DNA from 4 places in the Bradyrhizobium sp. cf659 genome. Region 1 is predicted to be linked to each of the others. Evidence: riboswitches for the same ligand, from Rfam matches in the RefSeq annotation. Region 1 holds a riboswitch; each other region holds the start of a gene.
What was found. Region 1 has a riboswitch for cobalamin ahead of BM118_RS01535 (TonB-dependent receptor plug domain-containing protein). Riboswitches for the same ligand answer to the same signal wherever they lie in the genome.

Region 1 (5,418 bases):
GCCGGCCTCGGCATCGGCAAGCTGGCCTGCGAGCAAGTCCATGAGCGGATCGGCTGTCGTCATGTGATGGCTCCCATGATCCCTGCTATCTTACGCCAAAGCTCGCCATGCGGATGCCGCCGAACACACCGAGCCCGGGCGCGAGGAAGCCGGTCGGATTCTGGTAGTGCGTGTTGAAGAGATTATCGACCCGCGCGAACAGCTTGACCTGGTCGTTGAGTGCATAGTCTCCGCGCAGATTGACGAGCGTGTAGCCGGGCGCCGTGATGCCCGACACCGATCCGTCCCGCGTGACGTCGCGCCAGTCGCTGACGTGGAGCACGGTCGCCGACAGCGTGAGCGGATCGATCGGTTTCCAGGTCGCGGTCGCGCTCCACTTTTCCTTCGGCCGGCGCAGCAACTGCAATCCGGTGCCGGCATCGACGGCGCGGGTGAAGGTGTAATCGGCGCGGATACCAAAACGCTCGGTGATTTGCGCCCAGACGAAGCTCTCGGTGCCCTCGGTCGTGGCGAGATTCACGTTCGCGTAGGACGTGAAGGTTGCGTTGGTGGTGATGAGGTCGGTGATGCTGTTGTGGAAGTAGGTCGAGCCGAACCTGATGCGGTTGTCGAACAGCGGCTGCTCGAAGCCGAAATCGTAGCCTTCGCTCTGCTCCGGCTTCAGGTTTGGATTGCCGAAGAAGCCGAAATCGGGAAAGTTCTGGTAGAGCTCGCTGAGCGTCGGTGCCTTGAAGCCGGTGCCGTAGCTCGCCTTCAGCTTGGTCTCGGTCACGGGCACGATCAGCGCCGGCGCGACGCGGTAGGTCGCGTGCTCGCCGAACTGGTCGTTGTGATCGTTGCGGACATTGGCGACCAGGAAGAAGCGCTTTGCGAATTCCGACTGCAATTCGATGAAGCTGGCCTTGTTGCCGTTCTCGGCCGCAAAGCCCGTGGTGTCGATCCGCTCGGTCTGCTGCTCGGCGCCGAACACCAGATTGTTGCCCCGCGCGAGCGCGACGACGCTGTGCCAGTCATATTTGATGCGTTCGCCGGTCGTGATGGTCGAGACGAGGTCGGCCGGGCCGATATCGTCGCTGCGCAGATTGGCGTAATTCACAGCGAAATAGCTCTTGATGCGGCCGTCGAGCACCGACCAGACCGCCTCGTCGCGATTGAAGAGCTGATGCACGCCGTGCCGGCTCTGCGTCGCGTTCGGCACGCTGGGAAAGCCGCCGTCGCCGGTGAACAGCAGCGTCGCATCGGTGTAACGGACCACGCTGTTGACCGACCAGTTCTCGTCGATGTCGAGCCCGAGCTTGGTCGAGTAGGTCATGTTGTCGTAGTTGTTGCCGTTGGCCTTCCGTCCCGGCGGCAGCAATTGCAGCGGCGTGACCGGGACGTCGCCGGCATGGAAATGCGCGACGCTGAGCGCATAGTTGAAATTGTCCTGCGCGCCGCTGAGGCCCGCGGTCTGGTTGAAGGTGTTGAACGATCCGGTCTCGATCGAGGCGGTCGCGCGCGGCGGCCCCTCGCCTTTCCGGGTCATGATCGAGATCACGCCGCCGATCGCGTCCGAGCCGTAGAGGCCGCTCTGCGGACCTCGCAGCACTTCGAGCTGCTGGATGTCGGCGGTCAACAGATGCGCGAAATCGAAGGCGCCGTTCGCCGTCGAGGGATCGCCGACATCGATGCCGTCGACGAACACCTTGGTGTGATTGGAGTTGGTGCCGCGCATGAACACCGAGCTCTGTCCGCCCGGACCGCCGGTCTGGACCACGTTCAGCCCCGGCACGGTGTTCAGCACGTCGGGAACGGTGCGATATTGCTGGGTCTGGATGTCCTTCTCGGTCACGACGGTGACCGAGATCGCGACCTGCCCTGCCGGCGTCGCAACGCCGGTCGGGCTGATCACGAGCGGCGATGCAAGGCTTGGTGCTGCGGACGTGGCGACGACCGGCGGCGCCGGCTGGCGCGCCTCGCGCTGCTGGCGTGACCTCGGCCGGGAGGGCGGCGACTGCACGGCGCCTGCCGGCGGCTTGGGCGATGCAACCTCGACCGGAGGTAGCAGATCCGGTGACGCCGATTGCTGCGCGAAGGCGGTGGACGGATCGAGTGGGTACAGGGAGACGAACGCGAACAGGCCGGCGCTGAGGCGCCTGGCGGCAGAGACAATACGGGACACAATTGTAACCTCGGTATGACGTCAGTGGCACGTCACAGCGAACGAGGCTTTACGGCGGAGCGATCGATTGCTCCGGTGAAGCTAATGCCTGTACTCCCCGACCGACATCTTCGCGTGTGACCACGGCTGACGGCAGGTCTCCTGGCTCGCGGGTCGTTACCTTACGTCGCCTTCCCAGGACCGAGATTCCCAGTGGCATATGACGAAAGATTCACCGCTTACAGTTGCGGGGGCAGCCGTGGCGTTGGGACAATCCCGGCGTCGGGACAATCTCGCACCACGTTCCCTTTTGATCTCCGTGAGGAGAACCGTCACTGATCAATCTAGGGGGCGAGCATATGGAGAGTCAATCGACCGCTGGAACGATGAGCTGCAAACGCGAGGCAAACACAATCAGACAGGCTTCCGCGCCGCGCGCGTCGTGACCACCGCCCGCTCGCCGGCATCGACGAGCTGACCGATGCCGGTCCGGCCTGCCAGCGCGCAGCGGATGATGTTCTCGGCGACCGACCTGCGGAACGCATGATCCTCGCCTGCGGGCCGATTGCGGCAAATCCGATCCAGCGCCAGCTTCATGTTGATCCGTGTGCGGGTGTCGAAATGCTCGCTGATCATTCGCGCGGCCTCGATCGATGATGTTGGGGCGGAAGCGTCCGACGATCGGCCGGGTTCCCGAACGGGATCGGGCAATGTGCCGGCCGTCTAGGTACGGCCTCTCGGGCGCTGCGTCTGGGCCCAGGCCGCAGTGACGTCGCGCGGCGGGATGTCGATGCGCCTGATCGGCGTCAATTCGCCTGATGCGGAGATGATCGCGGTCTCCTCGCGGCGACAGCGCGGGCACACGAAGCGGACCTCGCTCGGGGACGTCGACCAGCTCGAGCGTTTGACGTTGGCCGCCATCGGCCATGCGTCGCACTGCGAGCACGACACCAGAAACCGGCCGGGATCGAGCATACCCATTCCAACGGACTCCGCGTCCTGCCTGCTCCTACCAATGATTATGTCAGGGGAATCGTTCCGGTGTCCCGACACCGTCAGCCCCTCGATGCCCGAGGGACCGGCGATCCCCAGCCCTCAGGCTTCTCCAAACCGCTGGCCGCTCAGTGCGCGCCCTTGAGCGTGCAGGACGTGGTACAGGTGACCGTGTTGCCATGGTCGCACGCCTTGCAGGCGGCCACACACTGGTTCATGTCGCGGGGATTGTAAGAGCTGTAGTTCCGCACCGGGCAGGCTGCGGTCGAGCCGGTGATGTCCTGCTCCTGATTGCAGGCCGCCGTCATGAGCGCGAGGATGATCACCGCAAGAAGACGCATGGGATTGCCCCGTAAGACACCGGCAAAGCAACATCAGCGGGACGCGCTGCATCGCAGCGAGCCCCGGCATTCCCACCGCGAGCCATCGCGAATCGCGACGCTCACGCCCTCAAAGGATGCGTGTCAAATGTTAAGAACGGATTGCAGCCGCCTTCAGGCCGCAGCCTTGGCCGCGACGGCGGCCCGCGTCTCGCTCGCCAGCTGGTAGTAGCGCTCGGCGAGCTTGAGATAGAATTCGCGCTTGGTGCTGTCGGTGGCGAGCTTGGCGATCAGCTCGCATTCAGCCGTGAGCGTCTCGAACCGCTCCAGCCTGTCCTCAAGTTCTGTCATCGGCGTGTCCCCATCAAACGCCTCAAGGGACGACCAACCTAAGCCCGGGAAATAGGTCACGGCGAACATCGTTATCGAGTAGAATCATTTTTTCCCGCGCGGGGCTTACTTCTGCTCCAGCCGCCAGGCGCCGTCCCACCCCTCGTCCGGCGGATTGGCCTCGAATTGCGCGATGCGGGCGAGCAGCGTGCGCGAGGGACCGTCGCCGGGGACGGCTTCGAGCGCCGCGTTGAAAGCGGCGCGGGCCTCGTCGAAGCGGCGGGCGCGATAGGCCGCGAGACCTTCGGCATAGTGCGTGCGCAAGTCGTCCTGCGCGGCGGTGAGCGTGCCGGCCCTCGCCATCACCTCGAAGATCGCCTGCGGCGCGCTCTGGCCGGCGACCGCCAGACGATCGATCTCGCGGAATTCGAGGCGCTCGCCGATCGCATCCGCCGTCGCCTGCGCGATCAGGATGCGGGTGCCGTAGACCTTGTTGACGGCCTCGAGCCGCGAAGCGAGGTTCACGGCATCGCCCATCACGGTGAAGCTCATCATCAGCTCGGAGCCGATGCTGCCGGTGAGAACCTCGCCGGTGGCGATGCCGATGCGCAGGTCGCACGGCGCGGGCATGGCGCGGATGCCGAGCAGATCGGGCAATTGCTTCTGGAGCGCGGGCACCTGGTCGGCCATGTCGATGGCGGCACAGCCGGCCAGGAGTGCGGGCTCGTCCTCCTCGATGAAGGGCGGGCCCCAATAGGCCATGATGGCATCGCCGATATATTTGTCGATGACGCCGCGATTGCTCCGGATCGGGACCGACATCACCGTGAAATAGTGGTTCATCACCTTGACGAGGCCGCGCGGGGTCATGCCCTCGCTCATCGAGGTGAAGCCGCTCATGTCGCAGAACATGATGGTCATCACCCGGCGCTGGCCGTCGATGGCAACCTCCGGCCGGTCGATCAGGCCCTGCACCACCTTGGGATCGATGTAGCGGCCAAACGTCTCGCGGATGCGCTCGTTGTGGCGCAACTGCTCGATCATGCGGTTGAAGGCGGCCGCGAGCTCGCCGATCTCGTCCTGGGTCGAGACGGCGATGGTCTTGTCGAAGCGCCCGGCCTCGACCTCGCGTGTGCCGGCGAGCAACAGCCGCACCGGCCGCGTGATGCCGCCGGACACCAGCAGCGCAAAGGCAAATCCGACAGTTGCGGCGAGCAAGGTCACGATGCCCGAAATGACGATTGCCTGCCGCTGGTGACCGATCACCTGCGACGTCGCGGCGAAGACCTGCTTCAGCATGTCGGCGCGGATTGCATCGATCTTCTGGTTGAACTGGTCGCGGACGGCGTCGATGTGCTCCAGCGTGCCGCGAGCCTCCGGCATCTGCTTGGCATCGACCTGCTTGAGGAGCTTTGCGTGGTCCTCGTTCATGTCGCGGCGCAGCTCGCTGACCGCGGTTTCGATGCGGATCTCGATCCGCGCCAGCGCGGCATTGTCGGACGGCGTCCTCGGGTCGTCGATGATCACGTTGATGAGCTTGCGTGCGCCCTCGGCCTCCTCCTCGATCTTGCGGTCCGCCTCCTCGAACTCGCGCAGGCGCGCCGTATAGGCCTCCTCGTCCGAGGACGGCTGCAT
Region 2 (5,418 bases), on a different contig from region 1:
CGCAGCGGGCACGGTAGACGGGTGCCCCCGCGACGATGGATTGCGCGGGATAGTCGTCATTGACCGCAAGAACGGACGGCGCGCCGCAGCCGGCCGCAAGGCGCGTCACCAGACTCTCGACCTCTTGCGCGCTGAACACTCCTGCCTCTCGGGCGTTCAGCCGAACCAAGACCTGTTGGTCGAGACCAATCCGCTCGCGTCGATAGACCATGCCGTTAAAGCCAAGCCATTCGACTTCGTGGGCCGAGGACGATACCGGCTTCCGATCGAGCGAGGCGGCCGTCTTCCAGTCCGGCAAGGCGTTCGTCACGCCGGCCTCAGCCGGGCTCAACTGCCCGCGCGAGAACAGCCGGCCGTGGTCCATCGAGAGCCAGCCGCTGAAGATCCAGGTCAGCACGAAGGCCGTTGCCGCCAGGCCGACGACGTGATGCAGAGCATGCCAGCCGCGATAAGGCGAGGAGATCCGACGTCCCTGCATCCTCACCCGCGCGATCCCGAGCACCGCCCCCAACATCGCCGCGATCAGGGCCAGCAGCGATAGCGTCCAGACCACGCCGTCCCACAGCGCCCAGTTGCTTCTCAGAACGGTCGGGTAGATCCAATGCAGCACGCTGCCGACGAGATTCCAGCCGCGCTCGCTCCGCGTCGTATCCAGGACGATTTCGCCGGTACGCGACGAGACGTAGACCTCCGTTCCGGCGGCATCGCCGAGGGCCACGCGAAACAGCGGCCGGTGGCGATCAAAGCCGTTCGGTACGCTCCACTGGTCGTAGTCCGCGTGCGCAACGATCGCCGCAAGCGCGGCATCCAGCCCGCGCTGGCGCGCATGCGCCTGCGCGATGGCGAGCGCGATCTCGGGCGACGACACAGACGCATCCTGCCCGTCGGAAGCGCGGACCGCGCGCGAACGCGAGGGCCCCGCCACGACGTAGACCGGTCCGTCGCTCCGCTGGATCAGGCGCACGCGCGTAGCGTCCGCGATCCCGCTCGCAACCACGGCATCGGCAACCGCAATGGCGGCCCGCACGCGCTCCACCGGAGCAAGGCCGGCAAAACGTTCCGCTTCCGTCAATGACGGAAACGGAACGAAATGCATCACGATGCCCGTCGCGAACCACATCGCGAACAGCAGGCAGAACGCGATCCCGAGCCAGCGATGCAGCAGGACGATCGCGCCCATCATGCGCTCAGCGCCCTACCATTTGAACGCCGCCGAGATCTCGTAGGTGCGCGGCGCGCCCAGGAGGATCTGGTCGGGATAGAACGGATCGCCCCAGATCGCGTAGCGCTTGTCGGTGAAGTTGCGCACCCGGAAGGTCAGGCGAGCCTGATCGACGGCATTGAAGACCGTCTTGGGAATGTCGACGAAGGCGTAGATGTCGCCGACCGTGTAGGCGTTCATCGTCACCGTGTTGGCGTCGGTGTTGTAGCGATCGCCGACGTGGCGGCCGACGATGCCGAGCTCCACCGGCCACGGCGTGAAGAACCGGTACGACGCACCGGCATTCGCGACGATGCGCGGCACGTTCGGCGGCGTGTTGCCCGAGAACGAGCCGCCGACGAAATTGTAGTCGGCATAGCGTGCATCGACATAAGCGATGTTGCCCCACAGCCGAAGGGGCTCGATCGGCCGCACCGAGGCGGCGAGCTCGACGCCCTTCGATTCCTGCCGTCCCGCAATATTGAGCGCCTGCCCGCCGGCCGCCGCATAGACGTTCTTGCGCAGGATGTCGTAGGCCGAGAACGACCACTCCGCCCTGTTGTCCCAGAACAGATGCTTGACGCCGGTCTCATAGGTGCGCGACGTCGTCAGGTCCAGCGGCTGGGTCGGCAACAGCAGGAAGATGTTGTTGGCCGATACGTCGGCGCCGGTGGCGTACTGGCTGAAGAAGGTCAGGCCGGGAACGGCCTCCCAGGTGTAGCCGATGCGGCCCGTCACCGGCGCCCAGTCCTGCGTGAACGGGAAGCCGGTCTTCTCCAGTCCGTTCTTGTCGGTCGAGTTGCGGTCGAGTCCGATATGTTCGACGCGCAGGCCGCCGATCAGCGCGAAGCTGCGCGTCAGCTTCAGCCGGTCCTCGAACGACAGCGCCTCGTTGTCGATGCGCGCGGTCTGCTGCTGCGTCGTGAGCAGGCCGTAAAAGCCGCGGTCGGGATTGACCAGCGAAACGGAGTCACCGGGGAAATTTGCGGCCCCCGGCCTGACAAAATCGAGATAGCTCGAGGACAGCGTCGTGACCAGGCGATTGTCAAAACCTGCGATATTCGCATCCCAGGTCAGGTCGGTGATGTTCCCGACGAGGCGCTGGCTGTGCGCGACATAGAAGCGCTCACGATCCACCATGTTCGTGGTCGAATTGAACGCTTCGACCTCGTTGTTGAACCACGTCCGCTCCGCACCATAGCCATAGACCTGGCTCTTCAGCGTCAGGTCGGGCGCGAGTTTCAACTCGAAGCCGCCGCGCAGCCAGACTTCTTGCGCGACATTGCGGTTATCGAGAACGTTGTAGTTGGTGTTGAACGTGCGGTCGTCGATCGTGACCGCACCAAGATTGGTTTTGTTGAAGTTCGAGACGTAGTTGCCCGAGACAATCCCCGTCGTCGCATGCGAGCCGCTATAGGCGACCGGCACCAGCGGCGCGCCCCAATAGGCCTTTCCGCGATCCTCGCGGTACTCGATCGCGCCCCAGACCTTGAGACTGTCGGAGACGCGGTAGTTGAGCTGGCCGGACACGTCGAGCGTCTTGGTGTTGGTGTCGTCGACAAAACCATTGAGCGAGGAGCGGCTGATGTCGAAGCGGTAGTCGAGTCCCTGAACGTTGGTGCTGCCGCCCGAGCCGTAATGCGCGCGGAACGAATTCAGGGAGTCGTACGAGAAGTCCGCCTCGTTGCGGATCGCTCCGGTGTGCGGCTGCTTGGTGACGAGGTTGATCGAGCCGCCGGCGGCGCCCTCGCCCGAGATCAGCGAGGCCGGGCCCTTCAGGAATTCCACGGCCTCCAGATTGGCCGTGTCCATGATCCGCGAGGTCATGTTCTGCGGGCCGATCTTGATGCCGTTGTAGAGCGTGTTGATCTGGCTGTTGGTGAAGCCGCGCATCGAGAAGCCTGCCGGCTCCCCCGGAGCGTCGCCGGAGGTGACACCGACCGCACCTTGGGCGACCTCGGACACGGTGCGATAACCCTGCTCGCGCATGGTCGCGGCCGAGATCACCTCGACGGTCGCGGGCGTCTCGCGCACGGTGAGGCCGAGACGCGAGGCACTCTCGGCCACCGCGTTGCTGTTGAGCGGCGTTGGCGCCGCCGCGGCCGGCACGGCAGGCTTAGGCGCCGCCGGTGCGGCCGCTGGCCGGCGCGGCGTTGCGCGGCGCGCACTCTGCGCGTCCCGCCCGGCCGGCTTGGCTTGCTTGCGGGATTGGTTGGGCGACACCTCGACGGGTGGCAGCGGTTCGCGGACCTGCTGCGCCAGCGCGGCGGACAGATCGGCGACCGTAAACGACGTGAAAGCAGCGGAGGCAAGCAGGAAACGGCGCGATCGTCCAATACGGATAGAAGACACAGCGGGACCTCGGTATGACGTCAGTGGCACGTCACAGCGAACGAGGTCTCACCTTTGGCTTGTCAGCCGTCCGATGAAGCCGAATGTCTGTACTCCCCGACCGACATCTTCGCGTGTGACCACGGCTGACGGCAGGTCTCCTGGCTCGCGGGTCGTCACCACTTCGTCGCCTTCCCGGGACCGAGGACCCAGTGGCTTCTGACGAAGGATTATCCGCTTACAGTTGCGGGGGCAGCCGCGGCGTTGGGGAAACATCCCCGCACCGCATTCCCTTTTCATCCCCTCTCGGGGGAAACCGTCGCGAGCATCTAGGATTACGACCTAGACAGAGTCAATGTGCCAGTTGCGGCGTTATTGCCACAGCGACCAACTTCCTTGGAGATGAGCATGGAAGGCGAGACCTTCCTCTGGCTGATCCGTCATGCGCCCGTCGCCGGCGTCGCGGGGACGATCCACGCGCCAGACGCGCCCGCCGATCTCGGCGATCGCGCGCAACTGGAGGCGCTGCGGCAGCGCTTGCCGCAGGGCTCTGCGATCTATGCCAGCCCGGCGCGGCGCACGGTCGAGACGGCACGCGCGCTGGGGCTCGAACCGGAGCTGGTGGGCGAGTTCGGCGAACAGGATTTCGGCGATTGGACCGGCCGGCGGCATGACGACCTCGCAGCGATGGGCGGCGATGCCTACGCGCAATTCTGGGGCGATCCGGCGCGCGCACGGCCACCGGGAGGTGAAAGCTTCGAGGATCAGGTCGCGCGCGTCCGACATGGGCTGTCACGGATCGAAGCTGGACGCGCAACGCTCGTCGTGCATTCCGGCACGATCCGCGCCGCACTGTGCATCGCGCTGGATCTCACGCCGCAAGCCGCCCTGCGCTTCGTGATCGATCCGCTGTCGCTCACCAGGATCGACCGGCTCGCGACCGGCTGGCGCGTCGTGTCGGTCAATCAGCGCGTGGCGTGAGCCGGATCAGGCCGTGCGATCCGGCACATTGGCCTGTGCGAAGGTCGCCATGCCGTTGTGAAGGCTGCAGGCGAGACGCACCAGCGGCAGCGCGATGGCAGCGCCCGATCCCTCCCCGAGCCTGAGATCGAGGCTGATGAGCGGCTGCGCGTTCAGCGCGCGCAGCACCAGCCGATGCCCCTGCTCCGCCGATTGATGCGACGGCAAAAGGTACGGTTGGCACGACGGATTGAGGCGCACGGCCGCCAGCGCCGCGACCGACACGATGAAGCCGTCGATCAATACGGGAATGCGGGCTTGCGCGGCGGCAATGATGGCGCCGCAGATGGCCGCGATCTCGAGGCCGCCGACGGCGCACAGGATTTTCTCGGGCGACGCACCCGCAACGCCATGGCGCGCAATCGCAGCATCGATCACGCGCGCCTTGTGCGCACGGCCGGCGGCGTCGACGCCGGTCCCGCTGCCCGCGATTTCCTCCGCGCTCACGCCAAGCAGGCTCGCCGCGATCGCCGCCGAGGTCGTGGTGTTGCCGATGCCCATCTCGCCGAAGATCAGAAGATCGGGCTGGCTGGCTTCCGCGCGCGCGACGGCGCGCTGACCGGCTTCGAAGGCGAAGGCCAGCTCGGACGGTGCGAGCGCAGCCTCGACACTGAAATCGCGTGTGCCGCTGCTCGGCTTGTCGATGACGATGCCCGCTACCGCCTCCGGCGCCAACGTGCCGGCGTCAACCACCTCAAGGCTCGAACCAAGCTCACGCGCCAGCACCGAGATCGCAGCGCCACCGGAGGCAAAGTTCGCCATCATCGCGATGGTCACCCCTTGCGGATAGGCCGACACGCCTTGCGCGACGATGCCGTGATCGCCGGCGAAGATGATGATCGGCACGCGTGCCGCGCGTGGCTGCA
Region 3 (5,418 bases), on a different contig from region 1:
CGCCGGTCGGCTTCGTCAGTTGCGCCTGCCGCGCGATCGCCGCCTCGCGATGGGCCGCGGAGATTTCGGGGCACTTTCGGTAGACCCATTCGGGGAGCATGCTGCCTCGCTTACGGCCTGCGCTTGAGAATGTAGCTGTCCATGATCCAGCCATGCCGCTCGCGCGCCTGCTGCCGCAGCGCGGCGATGCGCGGACCCACCTCGGCAAGCGCGCCGGACATGACGATCTGATCGGGCATGCCGAGATAGGCGCCCCACCAGATGTCGAGCCCGGCCGGATCGAGCGACTGGAACGCGGTGCCGCCATCGAGCATCACGACCACGGTGTCGACGCCCTGCGGCCAGCCGCCTTCACGCAAGCGCCGTCCCGTCGTGACCAGAAAGGGCTCGCCGATGTCGTTGAGCGGCAGCGCATGCGCCGCGCACAGCGCCTGGATCGACGTGATACCGGGAATGACCTCGATCTCCGGCAGGGGATCGAGCCGTCGCGCAATGCGCAGCGAGGAATCGTAGAGCGAAGGATCGCCCCAGATCAGCAGCGCGACCTTGCCGTCACCTTCGAGATGGCTTGTGATTGTCCGCGACCACGCTGCGGCGACCGCATCGTGCCAATCGTCCACACCCTTGCGGTAGTCCGTCTCGCCTGCGTCGCGGACGGGAAGATCGAACTCGGCGATGCGCGTGGTGTCGCTGGTGAGCACATCCGCGCAGATCGTCCGCCTGAGATCGGCGAGATCGGATTTCGCCCTCCCCTTGCGCGGGATCAGGACGAGATCGGCCGCGTTGATGGCGCGGGTCGCGGCGCGCGTGAGCTGCTCGGGATCGCCGCAACCGATGCCTATCAGGGAGAGCGTGAGCATCACGTTCGCGAAGGGCGGCCATCATGGCCGCCCTTTCGCTTGTCTCTTAGGCCGCGTTGTGCAGGCGCGAGGTCACGAGGCCGGGCGCGGTGACGCCGCGCAGCGACTTCGCCAGCGCCAGCACGGCGAGATCGGCCAGCGGCTCGATCACGATGACGAGCGCATAGGAGGCCGCGAAGGTCGCGATGTTGACGAGGTTGGTCACGGCAAAACCGGAGCCATAGAGCGCCCAGAACGCCACCCAGGCGATGACGCCGGCCTGATAGGTCGTCGAGAGCGCCAGCGCCTGGCGATATCTGAGATCGACATAGGCGGTGTTGCGGGCAATGATCCGCGTGGCGATCGCCTGGATCGCGAACAGCGGCACCAGCAGCGTGGTGACGTTCATGCCGTATTGCGGCAGGTCGGCCGGCTCGAAGAACACTCCCTGGAACAGGAGTCCGAGCGCGAGGCCGAAGGCCGCGGGCGCAGCACCGAACAGCAGAAACAAGGTCGAGCCGAGGATGAAGTGCACTTCGGAGACGCCGACCGGGAAGTGCGGCAGGATCTCGAAGAAGGTGAACACGAGGCCCGTGGTGGCGAGCGTGCGCGCCGCGAACGATGTGATGCCCTGCTCGCGCACGGTCTCGGCCGCGAGCTTCAGCGCAACGCTGCCTGCGGCGATGCCGGTTGCGTAACTCAACACGAGCTTGGCGCCCGTCACGACTCCGGGTTCGATATGCATGGCTCAGATCCTTCCTGCCGTCACACCCGACGGCCTTGGCCTCAAAACGTGCACGGCCGGTCTCCTGGCTCGCGGTTCAGTGGGGATCTCCGGCCTTCCCGGGCCTTGCGGCCCAGTGGCGGTTCGGAGCCCCTCACCGCTTACAGTCGCGGGGGCGGCTGGGGTTTTGGGCGCCGCAACTGGGTCCGCCCATCCCCATTCCCGATTATACTCCGGCGCTTTGCGCCGCATCGAGCACCATGCCCGTCCTGTGTGCCCCTTTCGCCAGCCGGGCGTCAAGGGCTGAAGGGCGATTGAGACCATCATGACGGGTATTCTCCCGCCAGTGCGCCGAACAGGATCACGGCAGCCGTCGAAGCAGCCCCGCCCCGCGCAAGCTGCTCGGCAAGCTCGACAATGGTGGTGCGGACCAGCCGCTCGTCGGGCCGGCCGAGGGATTCGGCGAACAGCGCGGGGGTGGTCGGCGCGAGGCCGTGCGCGATCAATTTTGCGGCAAGGGCCGGAAAGGTGCGGCGGCCCATATAGACCACGGTGGTCGCCTCCGGGTCGGCCAGCGCCGCCCAGTTCAGGTTTTGCGGCAGCTCGCCGGTGACGTCGGCTCCGGTCACGAACTGCACCCGGCGCGAGGTGTGGCGCCGGGTCAAGGGGATGCCGGCTTGCGCAGCGGCCACGCAGGCCGAGGTGACGCCGGGAACGATCTCGTAGCCGATGCCGGCTTCGCGCAGCGTTTCGAGCTCCTCCTCGAGCCGTCCAAAGATGCCGGCATCGCCGGACTTCAACCGCACCACGCGCGCGCCAGTCGCGGCATAGTCGACCAGCAGGCGGTTGACATGATGCTGCTTGGTCGAGGGCCGCCCGGCCCGCTTCCCGACCGCAACGAGATTGGCGCCGGGCCGGGCGAGATCAAGGATCGCGCCGGACGCGAGGTCATCATAAAGCACAACATCGGCCTCGCGCAGCCGGGCGGCACCCCTGAGCGTGAGAAGCTCGGGGTCGCCGGGACCGGCGGAGATGAAGGAGACAAAACCGTTCACCGGTCCTCCGCGATCAGATGGAAGAATGTGCCGGTGGCATTGCCCCGGCGCGAACCGGTCTCGGCGATGACCGCACCGGTCGCGTCGTGCACGACCGCGAGCGGCGTGTCGGGCTGGGCAAGAATGGTCGAATAGTGGAACTCATGGCCGCGCAGGCGTGCGCCGGCGCGATGTCCCGGCATCGGCGCGGCGAGTTCGGCGAGACGATAGCCCAGATGCATGCGGCGTTTGGCAAAGCTGGTCTCCAGGCCGAGCAGGCCCGCCATCTCATGGCAGACACCGTCGGCGTCGGTCAAAGCGGTTCCCAGCACCATATAGCCTCCGCATTCACCGTGCACCGGTCGCGTCTCGGCGAAGGCGCGCAAGCCGCTGCGAAAGCGCGCGTTGGCCGCGATCTTCCCGGCATGAAGCTCGGGATAGCCGCCGGGCAGCCAGCAGACATCGGCGCTCGCGTCGGGCGCTTCATCGGCAAGCGGCGAGAAGGTCGAGATGTCGGCGCCCGCCGCGCGCCAGGCTTCCAGCATATGCGGGTAGACGAAGGAGAACGCGGCATCGCGGGCAAGCGCAATGCGCTGCCCGGGCGGCGTCACGTTCAGGCCGTTCGCGGCGGGTTGCGGCGACCAGCCGGCTGCCGATCGCAATACCGCATCGAGATCGACATGCTCGGCGACGAAGCGCGCGGCCTCGTCGATCAGCTTGCCGATCTCGGCCTGCTCCTCGGCCTGCACCAGGCCGAGATGACGCTTCGGCAGGTTGATCTCGGCATGGCGCGGCAGCGCGCCGAACACGGCGATGCCGGCGTCGTCAAGCGCACGCCGTACGAGGTCTTCATGGCGCGGGCTGGCGACCCGGTTGAGCACGACGCCAGCAAGGCGCACGCCAGGGCGGTAATCGCGAAGGCCTGCAGCGATCGCCGCCGCCGTCTGCGCTTGTCCCGAAGGATCGATCACCAGCAGCACCGGCCAGCCCAGCATCTCCGCAATGTCGGCGGTGGCGCCGGTACCCGAGACGCCACGCGCGGCGACGCCGTCGAACAGGCCCATCGAGCCTTCTGCGAGGACAACGTCAGCGTCCGCGCCACGGCCGACGAGATGGCTGATCGTCGCGCGGTCCATCGCCCAGCTATCGACATTGACGGAGGCGCGGCCCGTAGCGGCAGCATGAAAGGCGGGATCGATATAGTCGGGCCCGCTCTTGAAGCACTGCACGTTCAATCCGCGATTGCGCCAGGCGCGCGCGAGCGCCAGCGTCAGCGTCGTCTTGCCGACACCGGAGGCAGGCGCGGAGATGACGAGCCCTGCCGGCATCAGGAGGCCTCCGGAAAGCGCGGCTCGGCGCCGACCGGCCGATAGCGGCGATCGTAATCAGCGGCATAGAGACGGCTCTCGTCGAAATCAGCCGAGCCCAATGTCTTGCCGACCAGAATGAGCGCGGTGCGCTCCATCTCGCCACCGACGGCCGCATCGAGCGTTGCAAGCGTGGCGCGGACGATGCGCTGGTCCGGCCAGCTCGCGCGCCAGACGATGGCGACGGGGCAATCCGCGCCGTAGTGAGGCATCAGCTCGGCAATCACCTGGTCGAGCAGATGGATCGAAAGGTGAATGGCAAGTACCGCGCCGGTCGCGGCGAAGGCGGCGAGCTTCTCGCCCTCGGGCATCGCGCTGGCGCGCCCCGGCGTGCGCGTCAGCACGACGGTCTGTGCGAGCCCCGGCAAAGTCAGCTCCGCTTCGAGCGCTGCTGCGGCGGCGGAGAAGGACGGAACGCCGGGCGTCACGGTGAAGGGAATGTCGAGCGCACGGAGACGGCGGAGCTGCTCGCCCATCGCCGACCAGATCGAGAGATCGCCGGAATGCAGGCGCGCGACGTCCTTGCCGTCGGCATGTGCGGCGGAAATCTCCGCGATGATCTCGTCGAGCGACAACGGCGCGGTGTTGACGATGCGCGCGCCCGGCGGGCAATGCGCCAGCACGCCCTCAGGCACCAGCGAGCCGGCATAGAGGCAGACCGGACAGGCCGCGATCAGGTCGCGCCCGCGCAACGTCAGCAGATCGGGAGCGCCCGGCCCGGCGCCGATGAAATGCACCGTCATGCGCCGTCTCCTTCCGCGATCGCGGCCGTCGCGGTGCGATCCTGCGAGACCGCCCGGGTCGCAATCAATCGCGCGCGAGGGCCGGCCGCAGCGAGCGCCGCGGCTTCGGCGACCGATCCCGTGCCGAATTTTTCCGTGATGAGTCTTGACTGCGTCGGCGTGTCGATGCCGGCAAGCACATCGGGCGGCACCGCCTTGATCGGCACACCGCATTCGCGCGCGAGCTGCTTCAGCGCCTCCGCGTCGGCCTTGTCACTGATAGTCGCGACCGCCGCAAGGCCTTCAGCGCCGCCCGCCGCCAGCAGCGCCTCACGCAACGAGGCCAGGGTGACATCCTGCCTGAATCCGAGCCCGGCGACCTTCATCGGACCGCACTCCACTGCACCACGGGACGCGCCGCCTCCCAGGATCGGTAGCGGCCGAGCGGGCCGGCATGGGCGATCTCGACCCGCATCAGTTCGCCGCCGTGGCGCTGGTGCAGTTCGCCAAGCAGCGCTTCCGTCTCCAGCGTCACGGAATGTGCGACCAGCCGCGCCCCCGGCGCGAGCCGCGACCAGATGGCATCGAACATCGCGCTATCGAGACCACCGCCAATGAAGACGGCATCCGGTGCGTCCAGCCCAGCAAGAGCTTCAGGCGCACTGCCTGTGACAACAGCGATCCGATGCGCCAATCCGAACGCCGACGCATTGCTGCGGATATTCGCGGCGC
Region 4 (5,418 bases), on a different contig from region 1:
GAGCCGCGAGGCCGTAGGGCCAATAGGACTCACCGCCGATCAGGCGGACCAGAATGCCGCGTGCCTGGGCCAGCGTACGCTCGATGTAGATGTCGACCGAAAGCGGATGACGCAGCTCCGCGAGATTGGCGAGCCGCAGCGACGGCAGGCTGTCGCGGCCTCGGCGCCAGCCGGCCGCAAACGCGGCGAGATCGGAGTCCGAGTACGAGAGCACCACGAGATCGGCCGGATCCTGGCCGATGTCCCTTGGCGTCGCGGTCTCTTCCAGACCGCGGCTCTCGCGGAAGACGACGTGCATCAGATGCCAGATCCTGAAAGACCAAGTCCCGCTCTTATCGCGGCCTCGTCGATATCGCCGTGCTCGCCGATCACGACGAGCTTTGACTGCCGCGCGACCGCCCCCCAGGGCTTGTCGAACTGGTGACGCACGCGCTCGCCGACGGCCTGGAGCAGCAGGCGCATCGGCTTGCCCGCGACCGCGATGTAACCCTTGACGCGCAGCACGTTCTGCTCGCGCGACAGGCGCTGAACCGAGGCGACCAGTGTGTCGATATCCGCCACCTCCGGAAGGTCGATCACGACGGAGGCAAAGTCGTCGTGTTCATGCTCCTCTTCGCCGTCGTGATGCGACGGGCGCGCGGCGAGATCATTCTCGGCGGCGGCACCGAGGCCGAGGATGACGCGGGCGTCGATCGCACCGTCAGTGATGGGGAGCATCGGCACGCGGCGCGGCATCTCGGCGGTGATGGCAGCCTTGGCCGCTTCGATCCCTGCAGCTCCCGCAAGATCGGCCTTGGTGAGCAGCACGATGTCGGCGCAGGCGATCTGGTCCTCGAACACTTCCGACAGCGGCGTCTCGTGATCGATATTTTCGTCCGCCGCACGCTGCGCTTCCACTGCAGCCGGATCCGGCGCAAAGCGGCCGGCGGCGACCGCCTCGGCGTCGGCCAGCGCGATCACGCCGTCCACCGTGATGCGCGAACGGATCTCCGGCCAGTCGAACGCCTTGAGCAAAGGCTTGGGCAGCGCGAGGCCCGAGGTCTCGATCAGGATATGATCGGGTCTTACGGGCCGTGCCAGCAACAGCTCCATGGTTGGGATGAAATCGTCGGCAACGGTGCAGCAGATGCAGCCATTGGCGAGCTCGACGATGTTTTCCTCCGGGCAATTGGCGTCGGCGCACGACTTCAGGATCTGGCCGTCGACGCCCTCGCTGCCGAACTCGTTGACGAGCACCGCGAGCTTCTTGCCGTTGGGGTTGGCGAGCAGATGCTGGATCAGTGTCGTCTTGCCGGAGCCGAGAAAGCCGGTCACCACCGTGACCGGGATTTTTGCGAGCGAATTCATTCGGCGGCCTCCGGCACGACGGCAATGGGGGGAATGCGGGCAAGCGACTGCTTGCGGAAGATCTCGGGACGGCTGCGCCAGGGCACGAGGCCGTCGGGCGCGGCCGCATAGGCCGCGGCGCCCGCGACCACGTCGCGCGCGTTGGCATCCGACAGGCGGCCATAGACATAGGACCAGCGGCCGGGCGCGCTCAGCGCGACCGAGCAGCCCTGGCTACATGCCGACAGGCATTCGACGGGAACCACATTGACACCATCGGGCACGCCGGCGTCGACGATCGCACCGTGAAGGCGCTTGCCCGGCGTGACTTCTCCCTCGCCCGGCGTCTCGCCGGCACGGCAGGTAATGCAGACGTGAAGTGTGACGGTCATCGCCTCTTCCAGAATAAACAGCGGGAGGCGAAGAGGCCCACGAACCGATCTTGCGAGGGTCCGTTTCCCCGTCGCGGAACACCCCGTCCGCCGGTCCAAAAATCGTCCGCGCTGGCAGGTCTCCCGGCTTGCGGAGCAGGGTTTTGCCCTTCGATCCCCGCCTTCCCGATCCCGTCAGGGGTCAGTGGCTTCGGGCATCTCTCCGGTCACGGTCGCGGGGGCGGCTGCATTTTGGACCCAAATCTTGCCGATTCGGACCCTATCGCATTCCCTCTTCGCCTGTCATAGGACAGGAACCAACGCCGGGCCACCATTTGCCCCCGGCCGCCTCTTGTCAAGCCGAAGGACCAGGTACGATGACGCCTGAACCGGATACCCAAACGGGCGAGGAAACCGACGCCCGCCACGCCCAGAAAATGGCGAAGAAGAAGGCCGCCCGCGACAAGATCATGGCGACCAAGAGCGGCGAAAAGGGCCTCATCATCGTCCATACCGGCGCCGGCAAGGGAAAGTCGTCCTCGGCCTTCGGCATGATCGTGCGCTGCGTCGCCCATGGCTTCCCCTGCGCGGTCGTGCAGTTCATCAAGGGCGCCTGGGACACCGGCGAACGGCGCCTGCTCACCGGCCATTTCGGCGATCTCTGCCAGTTCCATGCGATGGGCGAAGGTTTCACCTGGGAGACGCAGGACCGCGCCCGCGACATCGCCGCCGCACGCGCTGGCTGGGAGAAGGCGAAGGAGCTGATCCTCGATCCCAGCCTGCGCATGGTCGTGCTGGACGAGATCAACATCGCGCTGCGCTACGACTATCTCGATATTGCTGAGGTCGTCGAATTCCTCAGCACGCAAAAGCCTGCGATGACGCATGTCGTGCTCACCGGGCGCAATGCCAAGGACGAGCTGATCGAGATCGCCGACCTCGTCACCGAGATGACGCTGGTGAAGCATCCGTTCCGCTCCGGCATCAAGGCGCAGGCCGGCGTCGAGTTCTGAAGACACACGCGATGGCGCGCGCATTGATGATCCAGGGGGCCGGCTCGGACGTGGGCAAGTCGCTCATCGTCGCCGGTCTTGCGCGCGCCTTCACGCGGCGCGGCCTGCGCGTGCTTCCCTTCAAGCCGCAGAACATGTCGAACAACGCGGCCGTGACCGTCGATGGCGGCGAGATCGGCCGCGCACAAGCACTGCAAGCCCTCGCCGCCGGCGTCGAGCCACACACCGACATGAATCCGGTACTGCTGAAGCCGGAGACCGATGTCGGCGCGCAGGTCATCGTGCATGGCAAGCGCATCGCAACTGCGCGTGCGCGTGACTATGCGGCGATGAAGCCACAGCTGATGGGCTCCGTGCTGGAGAGCTTCGAGCGGCTGAAGGCGCGGGCCAATCTCGTGCTGGTCGAAGGCGCCGGCAGTCCCGCCGAGGTGAACCTGCGCAAGGCCGACATCGCCAATATGGGCTTTGCCCGAAAGGCTGATGTGCCGGTTGTGCTGGTCGGCGACATCGACCGCGGCGGCGTCATCGCCCAGCTCGTCGGCATCAAGACAGTGATCGACCCCGACGATGCCGCGATGATCCAGGGTTTTGTCATCAACAAGTTTCGCGGCGATCCCACGCTGTTCGATGACGGCTACAAGCTGATCGAGCAGAAGACGTCCTGGCGCGGCTTTGGCGTGCTGCCCTGGTTTGCGCGCGCCGGCGAGCTGCCGGCCGAGGACGCGCTGGGCCTCAGCGACGCGCGAAAGCCGGGCCAATGCAAGATCGCCTGTCTCGCGTTGTCACGGATCGCCAATTTCGACGATCTCGATCCGCTCAAGCTCGAACCCGGCGTCGATCTCGTGATGGTGCGCCAGGGTGAAGCGATCCCCGGCGACGTGCGTCTCGTCATCGTCCCCGGCTCCAAATCGACCCGCGGCGACCTCGCTTTCCTGCGCGCGCAGGGCTGGGACATTGATCTCCTGGCGCATTATCGCCGCGGCGGCCACATCCTCGGCCTCTGCGGCGGCTATCAGATGCTCGGACGCAGTGTCGCCGACCCTGACGGCATCGAAGGCCCTGCCGGCGACACGCCGGGCCTCGGACTCCTGAATGTCGAGACGGTGATGAGCCCGCAGAAGACGCTGACGCGTGTTGCGGCCGTGCACGCCGCCACGGACCAGCCGATCGAGGCTTACGAGATCCACATCGGCCGCACCGACGGGCCCGATCGCGCGCGGCCGTTCGCGACATTGAACGGCGAGCCGGAAGGCGCGATCTCCAGCGATAGCCGTGTGCAGGGCAGCTACTTGCACGGCCTGTTCACGTCGGATGATTTCCGCAAGGCGTACTTGGCCAAGCTCGACATTCCCGCAGGCGACGAGCCTTATCATGCCAGGGTCGAGAGCGCGCTTGATGCGCTCGCCGACCACATCGAAAAGCATCTCGACGTCGAAGGCCTGCTTTCGCTAGCGCGCTAGGACCTCGGCAAGGCGCGTCCATTCGGCTTCGCTGCCGGGAAGTCCGAGCCGCAGCCATGTCGGCTTTTGCGTGAAGGCGCGCGACCAGATCTGGCCACGCGCCATCTTCTCCTGCGCGGCCAGCGCATCAGGCGTTTCGTAAAGACGAAACAGCGGCGTGCCGCCGACGAGCGTCCAGCCTTTTACGTGCGCCATGTCGTCGAGACGGGCACAGTCGCGCACAAGCCGCGCTGAGGTGGATTTCGCCCAGGCATCGTCGCGCAATGCGCGGCAGCCGATCGCGATCGCCGCCCCCGAGACCGGCCATGGCCCCGACATCGCGGCGATCCCTGCGATGTCGGCCGCGCCACCGATCGCAAACCCAAGCCGCAGGCCAGCCAGACCATAAAACTTCCCAAAGGACCGCAGGATCAGCAGCCCCGTTCGATCCGCTTCCGGCGCAAGCGACAGCTGCGGAACGGCATCGGCAAAGCTCTCGTCGATGACGAGACGGCCGACGCGCGGCAGCAATGCCAGCAAGTCCTTCGGCGTATGGCACCGGCCATCGGGGTTGTTGGGATTGACGACGATAGCGAGGTCCGCGTCCGCCAGCGCGTCAAGATCCGCGACCTCCTGGACGTCCCAGCCCGCAGCCGACAGGACCCCGGAATATTCGTTGTAGGTCGGCGCAAGGATGCGGGCGTGGCCGCGCGGCCCAAGTTGCGGCAGCAATTGAATGGCGGCTTGCGCCCCGCCCATCGCAACGAGCGCCGCGTTGGTGCGGTAAGCGTGCTGCGCCGCCTGATGCAGGGCGTCGATCTCGGCACGCGACGGCAGCGCGCTCCACGCGCGCATGCTGACCTCGCCCGCCGGATAAGGCAGCCGGTTGATCCCCGTCGACAGATCGATCCAGTCCTCGGCATGTCCGCCGAAACGCTGCTGGGCCAGATCGAGATTTCCACCGTGCTCACGCATGTCCTGTTCTTTCACGCGAAGCCGAGGATCGCAAGGAGGCCTGCGAGCAGCAGCATGGCGCGGCGGTAGACGGTCAACCCTTGCGTGATATCGGCGGCGAGCGGATCGCGCGCGCCTTCGTTGAGCCAGGGCTCGTTGGTGATGCTGCCGTGGTAGATCCGGGGACCGCTGAGCCGCACGCCGAGCGCGCCGGCCATCGCCGCTTCCGGCCAGCCGGCATTGGGCGAGCGGTGCCGGCGCGCATCGCGCGTCATGCACGACAATGCCTCCGTCCGGCGCGGCGCCAGCAGCACG

Region 2: it holds a riboswitch for cobalamin, as region 1 does, so the genes downstream of both, BM118_RS41715 (TonB-dependent receptor) here and BM118_RS01535 (TonB-dependent receptor plug domain-containing protein) in region 1, are expected to answer to the same signal.
Region 3: it holds a riboswitch for cobalamin, as region 1 does, so the genes downstream of both, BM118_RS25985 (energy-coupling factor ABC transporter permease) here and BM118_RS01535 (TonB-dependent receptor plug domain-containing protein) in region 1, are expected to answer to the same signal.
Region 4: it holds a riboswitch for cobalamin, as region 1 does, so the genes downstream of both, BM118_RS26050 (DUF1636 family protein) here and BM118_RS01535 (TonB-dependent receptor plug domain-containing protein) in region 1, are expected to answer to the same signal.

What each region holds. Positions count from the first base shown of each region.
Region 1 is NZ_FOQJ01000001.1:310,605-316,022, reverse strand. It holds gene BM118_RS01540 (DUF6925 family protein) at 1-63, opposite strand, end outside; gene BM118_RS01535 (TonB-dependent receptor plug domain-containing protein) at 86-2,164, opposite strand; cobalamin riboswitch at 2,276-2,489, opposite strand; gene BM118_RS01530 (hypothetical protein) at 2,555-2,776, opposite strand; gene BM118_RS41085 (hypothetical protein) at 2,864-3,121, opposite strand; gene BM118_RS41080 (hypothetical protein) at 3,262-3,474, opposite strand; gene BM118_RS41075 (hypothetical protein) at 3,628-3,804, opposite strand; gene BM118_RS01515 (adenylate/guanylate cyclase domain-containing protein) at 3,910-5,418, opposite strand, start outside.
Region 2 is NZ_FOQJ01000007.1:29,306-34,723, forward strand. It holds gene BM118_RS25955 (PepSY domain-containing protein) at 1-1,183, opposite strand, end outside; gene BM118_RS41715 (TonB-dependent receptor) at 1,196-3,553, opposite strand; cobalamin riboswitch at 3,667-3,868, opposite strand; gene BM118_RS25970 (histidine phosphatase family protein) at 3,941-4,513, shown strand; gene cobT (nicotinate-nucleotide--dimethylbenzimidazole phosphoribosyltransferase) at 4,520-5,418, opposite strand, start outside.
Region 3 is NZ_FOQJ01000007.1:34,778-40,195, forward strand. It holds gene cobT (nicotinate-nucleotide--dimethylbenzimidazole phosphoribosyltransferase) at 1-100, opposite strand, end outside; gene cobF (precorrin-6A synthase (deacetylating)) at 111-860, opposite strand; gene BM118_RS25985 (energy-coupling factor ABC transporter permease) at 907-1,584, opposite strand; cobalamin riboswitch at 1,622-1,841, opposite strand; gene cobA (uroporphyrinogen-III C-methyltransferase) at 1,887-2,618, opposite strand; gene BM118_RS25995 (cobyrinate a,c-diamide synthase) at 2,615-3,925, opposite strand; gene cobM (precorrin-4 C(11)-methyltransferase) at 3,925-4,707, opposite strand; gene BM118_RS26005 (cobalamin biosynthesis protein) at 4,704-5,072, opposite strand; gene cbiT (precorrin-6Y C5,15-methyltransferase (decarboxylating) subunit CbiT) at 5,069-5,418, opposite strand, start outside.
Region 4 is NZ_FOQJ01000007.1:47,952-53,369, forward strand. It holds gene cobN (cobaltochelatase subunit CobN) at 1-298, opposite strand, end outside; gene cobW (cobalamin biosynthesis protein CobW) at 298-1,347, opposite strand; gene BM118_RS26050 (DUF1636 family protein) at 1,344-1,718, opposite strand; cobalamin riboswitch at 1,815-2,034, opposite strand; gene cobO (cob(I)yrinic acid a,c-diamide adenosyltransferase) at 2,075-2,710, shown strand; gene BM118_RS26060 (cobyric acid synthase) at 2,722-4,170, shown strand; gene cobD (threonine-phosphate decarboxylase CobD) at 4,159-5,124, opposite strand; gene cbiB (adenosylcobinamide-phosphate synthase CbiB) at 5,136-5,418, opposite strand, start outside.